Regions from separate parts of the Billgrantia hypersalina genome, predicted to be linked through region 3. Evidence: predicted binding sites of a transcription regulator. Region 3 holds the regulator's gene; each other region holds the start of a gene.
What was found. The regulator LexA, encoded in region 3, represses DNA repair genes until DNA is damaged. The targets are predictions, from matches to a motif close to TACTGTNTANNTANACAGTA.
Positions count from the first base shown of each region.

Region 1: a site for LexA is predicted at 1,119-1,138, ahead of ACOJCM_RS01940 (DNA topoisomerase III). Genes of this name have one in related genera too.
Region 2: a site for LexA is predicted at 1,183-1,202, ahead of ACOJCM_RS09020 (LexA family protein). Genes of this name have one in related genera too.

Region 1 is NZ_JBMIQI010000003.1:208,174-210,440, forward strand. Features, by position in the region: gene ACOJCM_RS01935 (ABC1 kinase family protein) at 1-1,032, opposite strand, end outside; gene ACOJCM_RS01940 (DNA topoisomerase III) at 1,166-2,267, shown strand, end outside.
Region 2 is NZ_JBMIQI010000011.1:404,058-406,324, forward strand. Features, by position in the region: gene ACOJCM_RS09015 (MgtC/SapB family protein) at 1-1,073, opposite strand, end outside; gene ACOJCM_RS09020 (LexA family protein) at 1,218-1,676, shown strand; gene ACOJCM_RS09025 (Y-family DNA polymerase) at 1,673-2,267, shown strand, end outside.
Region 3 is NZ_JBMIQI010000002.1:162,588-164,854, forward strand. Features, by position in the region: gene ACOJCM_RS00800 (L,D-transpeptidase family protein) at 1-59, opposite strand, end outside; gene ACOJCM_RS00805 (TetR/AcrR family transcriptional regulator) at 61-729, opposite strand; gene lexA (transcriptional repressor LexA) at 927-1,574, shown strand; gene dinB (DNA polymerase IV) at 1,601-2,267, shown strand, end outside.

The DNA.
Region 1 (2,267 bases), on a different contig from region 3:
GGGCTCGAACAGCGGTGCCACCGCTTCGGCGGCTTCGCGATACAGCGCCAGCGGCGCCCCCTGCCCCTGTCGCCCGCCCAGCCGCTGCAGGGCGTCGTCCATGGCCATGGGATCTCCCGCCAGGGTAGCGTCGAGCAGTTGCAGCATGGACTTGAGGTGCGCTTCGGGTACCTCGATCACCGCACCCAGATCGTAAATGACCAGCCTTCCTTCATCGTCGACGGCAAAATTGCCGGCGTGGGGGTCGGCGTGCAACTCGCCATAAGTGAAGAGCTCCTCGGTGAGCCAGTCCGCGAGGCTGGTGGCCACACGCTGGCGCAAGGTATCGTCCGCCCCCTCGAGGTCACGCAGCGGCGTGCCAGGCAGATAGCGCATGGCCAGCACCCGCGGCCCAGAGAGCGCCGGCAGCGGTTCGGGTATCGCCAGCCCCTTCAGGTGCGCATAACGCTGGCGGTAGCGTTCCAGCGCGCCGGCCTCGGCCTGATAGTCCAGTTCGTTGCGCAGGCTCGCCGCGAGCTCCTCGAATAGCGCATCCAGGCGCGCCTGGGGGACCTTGAGCCAGCGTCCAAGGCGCAAGATACTCCTGAGCTGGGCAAGATCGTCCTCCAGCACCTCGGCAAGGCCTGGGTATTGCACCTTGAGCACCAGGGTTTCGCCGTCGTGGGACACTGCGCGGTGCACCTGGCCCATGGAGGCGCTGGCAAAAGGACGTGGCTCGATCTCACGGAAATGAGCCTCCAGCGTACCGTACTGCGCTAACAGGGTCCGGCGTATCCCTTCCCAGGGCATCGGCTCGGCCTGTCGCTGCAGGCGCGCCAGCTCGTCGGCAAGGTCAGGCGGAAGCAGGTCGTCCCACTGGGCCATGATCTGGGCCAGCTTCATGGCCGGGCCCTTGAGTTCGGAGAGGCCCTCGAACAGGACTTCGCCCAGCGCGCGCCAGTCGGTCTCACCGCCCAGCCGATTGCGCAGCAGGGATCCCCCGGTTCGGGCCCCGAGACCCAGCAGGCGCCGCGTTCTTCCTCGCTCCCGCATGATGCGATTCCCTCTCTCTGCGTTCCCGCTACGATACGGCAAACATACCGCTCATGCAGGTTTCACGTCTGGTCTTGCCGGCCCTTTACTGTAAGAATATCCATAAACGAATCTCACGAGGCCGGATGACGCCATGCGCCTTATCATTGCCGAAAAACCCAGCCTTGCCCGGGCCATCGCCGATGCCCTCCCCGGCGGCATACGCCGCGAGGATGGCGCCCTGTATGCCGGCGATACCGTCGTCACCTGGTGCCTGGGCCATTTGCTGGAGCAGGCCCCGCCCGATGCCTACGATGCCGCCTACAAGCAGTGGCGGCTGGACCACCTGCCGATCCTGCCGGCACGCTGGCAGCTGACCCCGCGGCCCAAGGCCCGCGGTCAGCTCGCCGTGATCCGCAAGCTGCTCAAGCAGGCCCGCGAGGTGGTCCATGCCGGTGACCCGGATCGCGAGGGACAATTGCTCGTCCAAGAGGTCATCGAGCATCTGGGCTGGAAAGGCCCGGTGGCGCGCCTGCTGGTCAGCGACCTCAACCGACCGGCAGTGCAGCGTGCCCTGGCGCGGCTGGAAGACAATGCCCGTTACCAGCCGCTCTACCGCGCCGCCGAATCTCGCTCGCGCGCCGACTGGCTGTACGGCATCAACCTGACGCGTGCCTGGACCCTGACCGGGCGTCAAGCCGGCCAAGACGGCGTGCTCTCGGTGGGCCGGGTGCAAACGCCGGTACTCGGCCTGGTGGTGCGCCGCGACGCCGAGATACGCGACTTCCGTCCCTACCCCTTTTTCGTTCTATGGGCCGACCTGGCAGTCGCCAGCGGCAGGCTACGGGCCTGGTGGCAGCCCGGCGAGGGCTACCGGCTCGACGATCAAGGGCGGCTGCTGGAGCGCTCCGCAGCAGACGCATTGGCCAAGCGCCTACCCGGCGCCGAGGGCAAGCTGACCTCACTGGAGACCCGCCAGAAGCGTCAGCCCGCCCCCCTGCCCTATTCGCTCTCGGCGCTGCAGGTGGATGCCGCGCGACGCTTCGGGCTTTCTGCCCAGGCGGTGCTGGACATCTGCCAGCGGCTCTACGAACGTCACAAGTTGATCACGTATCCGCGCTCGGATTGTCGCTACCTGCCGGAGGAGCACTTGGCCCAGGCGCCCGCCACCCTGGCAAGCGCCTGCGGCAAGGACGAGACGCTGCGCGACTGGCTGGCCGGCGCCGACTTTACCCTGCATTCCAAGGCGTGGGATG
Region 2 (2,267 bases), on a different contig from region 3:
GCATGCACGTCGGCGATGCCGGAGACGCCTGCCAGCAGGTAGACACCGGCATTGCCGAGCCATGCCCGCAGCCACTCGCCCATCAGCATGACGACCACCAGCAGGCCGCCGAGCAACAGTGCGGCGCGCAACTCCAGCGGGTTCTGGGTCATCGGCCGGTCGGCAGCGAGGCCTTGGCGATGCCGGTGCCATAGCCACAGCGCCGGGAGGTAGAGCGTCACCCCCATGGCCGCGACCGGGACCAGCAACCGAGGCAGCAGGGCAGGGCCGAGCAGGGCTGCATAGAGCAATAGTCGCGGCAGCATGGTGCCGCAGGCCAACAGTATTCCGGCGGCGAGCATCGGAGCGAACTGCGGTTCGCGCCGCGCCTGGTGAGCGTATTGCAGGGTCAGGGCGGTGGAGGAGGTCAGGCCGGCGAACAGGCCGGTGAACAGGATGCCTTTCTCGGTGCCGCCAATGCGCACGGCAAAATAACCGATGAAGGAGATCGAGGCGATCAGCACCACCAACCACCAGATCTCACGGGGGTTGAGTACGCCGCCGGGCCCCATGTCTTCGTTAGGGAGCAGCGGCAGCACCACCACGCTGATCAGCAGCAACTTAAGACCGGCATCGAGCTCGTTGGCTTCCAGCTTGTGGAGCAGGCCGTGTATCTCGCGCTTGTTGTCGAGGATCAATGCCGTGATTACGGCACAGGTGGTCGCCAGTCCAATGTCCACCGCCACTGCCAAGGCGCCGAAGCACAAGGTTAGAAGCAGCCCGATCAGCCCGGTAATGCTGTAGTCCTGGCTTTGTTCCATGCGCGCCCGATAGGCCACCAATGCGATGATGGCCACCGCCAGAAATATCAGCGGGAAGGCCCAGCGCGTCAGACTCTCCCCCAGCAGGGCTGCAATGCCGCCAAGCAACCCCACCAAGGCATGGGTGCGTACGCCTGCGACCCGTTCCCCCCATTCTCGCCCGCGTGCAGCCCAGCCGCGCTCGATGCCGATCAGCGCACCCAGCAGCAGTGCCACGCCGAGTTCGATGAAAAACCTGTTAGTGAAAAGAAACTCACGGGTCGCCTCTTCCATTGCGTCTCCGTCCTGGAAAGCGTCAGTCTCAGCGTGGAAGGCGCAGCGGCTTCCTTCAACTGGTGTCGTCGATCCGCGTACCGGTTGCCTCCGGCGAGCAACTGTCGAATACTGTATTTTATTACAGGTATTTCTGGAGGCCCCATGTCCGTCACCCCTTTTCCTTCGCTGCGCATGCTCGGCAGAGCCGGTCTATGGCCCGCAGAGCGGACCCAGCCCCTTTTAGGCTGCCGGGTGCGGGCCGGTTTCCCCAGCCCGGCTGACGATCACCTGGATGGCGTTCTCAACTTGCACGAGCATGTGGTGCGTCGGCCGGCCTCCACCTACTTCGTGCGCGCCGAAGGAGATTCGATGCAGGGCGATGGTATCCATCATGGCGACCTGCTGGTGGTGGATCGCAGCCTGGAACCGCTCCCGGGGCGGATTGTGGTGATCGCCGTGGACGGCGAACTCACCGTCAAGCGGCTCTCGCACGAACGGGGACGCACCTTGCTGCTGGCCAGCAACCCGCACTTTGCACCGATTCCGCTGGAGGGGCGGGATTGCCATGTGTGGGGCGTGGTGACCCACGTGATCCATGCCCTGCCGGGGGCGCCGGCATGATTGCCCTGGTCGACGGCGACAGCTTCTACGTCAGCTGCGAAAGGGCTTTCGATCCCCGCCTGGAGGGGCTGCCGGTGGGGGTGCTCTCCAATAACGACGGCTGCGTGGTGGCGCGCTCCCGGGAACTCAAGACGCTGGGGGTGGCCATGGGGGCACCCCTGCACCAGTTGCCCCCGGCCATTCGCCGCCAGGCCGTGCTGCTCTCCAGCAATTATGCCCTCTACGGAGATGTCTCGCGCCGAGTGAATCAGGTGCTCGCCGAGTTCTCTCCCGTCGTGGAACTCTACTCCATCGACGAGAGCTTCGTGCACTTTACCGGCTTCGAACCGGAAGCGCTGGAGGCCCACTGCCATCGGCTGCGGCAAACGGTGCGTCGCTGGACCGGCATCCCTGCCGGTGTGGGAGTGGCCCCCACCCGGGTATTGGCCAAGCTGGCCAATCGCCTGACCAAGCAGGAGCCCGCCTACGAAGGCGTTTGTCGACTCGACGCCGACAGTGCCGTGACCCGTCGGGTGCTGGAGCAGCTGCCGGTCACGGACCTCTGGGGGGGGGCCCGGCGCACGGGCGAGCGACTCGCGCTGATGGGCATCG
Region 3 (2,267 bases):
TCGACTTCCAGCCAGACACCGTCATGGGGTGGCAGCGCTTCCAGCCTCGGCGTTCGCATTTCAGCTCGCCATGGCCGGCTGGGCGGCGGGTGGCGGCGGCAGAGGCGCATTCATGGCCGCCACCACTACGGGGCGCAAACGGCGAATGAGGTCACGCACCGACACGTGCTCCTGGAAGTCCTTTTCGGCAATGTCGCGCAGCGCATCGAGTCCGGACAGTGTGAAGATGACCGTGCCCAGCACGAAATGCAGCCGCCAGAAGCGCTCGGCATCGGGCAGTTCGGGAGTAGCACGGCGCACCAGTTCGGTAAAGCGGGTGAAAACGCTGCCATACTCCTCCTGGATATGGCGCCGCAAATGGCCCTGGGCCTGGCTGTAGGCGAGCCCCAGCAATTTCATGAAAACCTTGAGGCTATGCTTCTCCGCGGGCACCTCGAGTACGGTGCGCGCCATGGTCTCGAGCAACTCCTCCAGTGGAATCACACCGCCGCCGTGACGCGCTTCGAGTTCGTCGAGAGCATGGTGGAAGCGCACGGTAAAGGGGTCGAGGTAGCGCGAGAACACCGCCTGGATCAGCGCCTTCTTCGAGCCGAAGTGATAGTTCACCGCAGCCAGGTTGACGCGCGCCTTGCTGGTGATGGTGCGCAACGACGTCTCGGCGAAGCCGCGTTCGGCGAACAAGACTTCGGCAGTGTCGAGAATGCGCGTGACGGTATCGGTCTGAGCCATGATCAGCTCCCGCTGGAAACAACTGTTTTAAACATTACAAAAGTCTACGCCATTACGCTTCCTGGCTCAACGTATCGAAAAGCAGAAGCGTTTTAAACGAACGAAGAATCTCGCACCGGACCTCATAGCGGCTTTTACTGGATAGACTTCCATGCTGTATACTTGACCAATACGGCAGTCAGCAACCGGAGTCCGACATGACACGCCCCCTTACCTCGCGCCAGCAGAATGTCTATGACTTCATCGTCAAGACCATGAACGAGTTCGGCTACCCTCCCACTCGTGCCGAGATCGCCCGGGCGCTGGGCTTCCGCTCACCCAACGCTGCCGAGGAGCATCTGCGCGCCCTTGAGCGCAAGGGTGTCATCAGGGTGATACGTGGCACGTCGCGCGGCATCCGTCTGCCGGCCCAGGAAGCCGACAGTGCCGTCAACGAGTCGAACACCGAGGGATTACCGATCATTGGTGAGGTGGCCGCCGGCAGTCCGGTTCTCGCGGCCGAGCATATCGATCGCTACTGCCCCCTGCCCCCGGATTACTTCACGCCCCGCGCCGATTACCTGCTCAAGGTGCGCGGCTTGTCGATGAAGGACGTCGGTATTCTCGAAGGGGACCTGTTGGCCGTGCATCGTACCGAGCGCGTGCGCGACGGGCAGATCGTCGTGGCGCGGCTGGAGGACGAAGTCACGGTCAAGCGATTCCACCGCCAGGGTCACCTTGTCATCCTCGAAGCAGAGAATGCCGATTTCGCCCCTATCGAGGTGGATTTGCGTCACCAGCCGCTGGAAATCGAGGGGATTGGGGTGGGGGTGATACGCGGCGGCAACGGCCAAGCTTTAGGGTAAGAGCTGGCTAGCCTGGTAAAATCATGATCCGCAAGATCCTGCACGCCGATTGCGACTGCTTCTATGCTGCCGTGGAGATGCGTGACAACCCGGCGCTTCGCGACATTCCCCTGGCGATCGGGGGTAGCGCCGAAGGGCGCGGCGTCATCTCGACCTGCAATTATCCTGCCCGCGCCTTCGGCATCCATTCCGCCATGCCCACGGCAAGGGCACTCCGCCTGTGCCCGCATCTCACCTTGCTGCCAGGCGATTTCGACCGCTATCGCGAAGCCTCTCGACAACTGCTGGAGATATTCCACGAACTGACGCCACTGGTGGAACCGCTGTCGCTCGACGAGGCCTTTCTTGACGTCACCGAGGTGACACGCTTTTCGGGCAGCGCCACCTGGATGGCGCACTGGCTGAAAGAGGAGTGTCTCAAGCGTGTCGGCATCACCGTATCGGTGGGCGCCGCGCCGTCGAAGTTCTTGGCCAAGATCGCCAGTGATTGGGAGAAGCCTGATGGACTGACCGTGATCACTCCCGCACAGGTGGATGACTTCGTACGCGAGCTCCCTGTCACCAAGCTGCACGGCGTCGGACCGGCTACAGGCAAGCGCCTCCAGGCACTCGACATCGCCACCTGTAAAGACCTGCAGGGGATACCGCTGGAGCGGTTGCTGCAGGAGTTCGGCAAGTTCGGGCAGCGTCTCC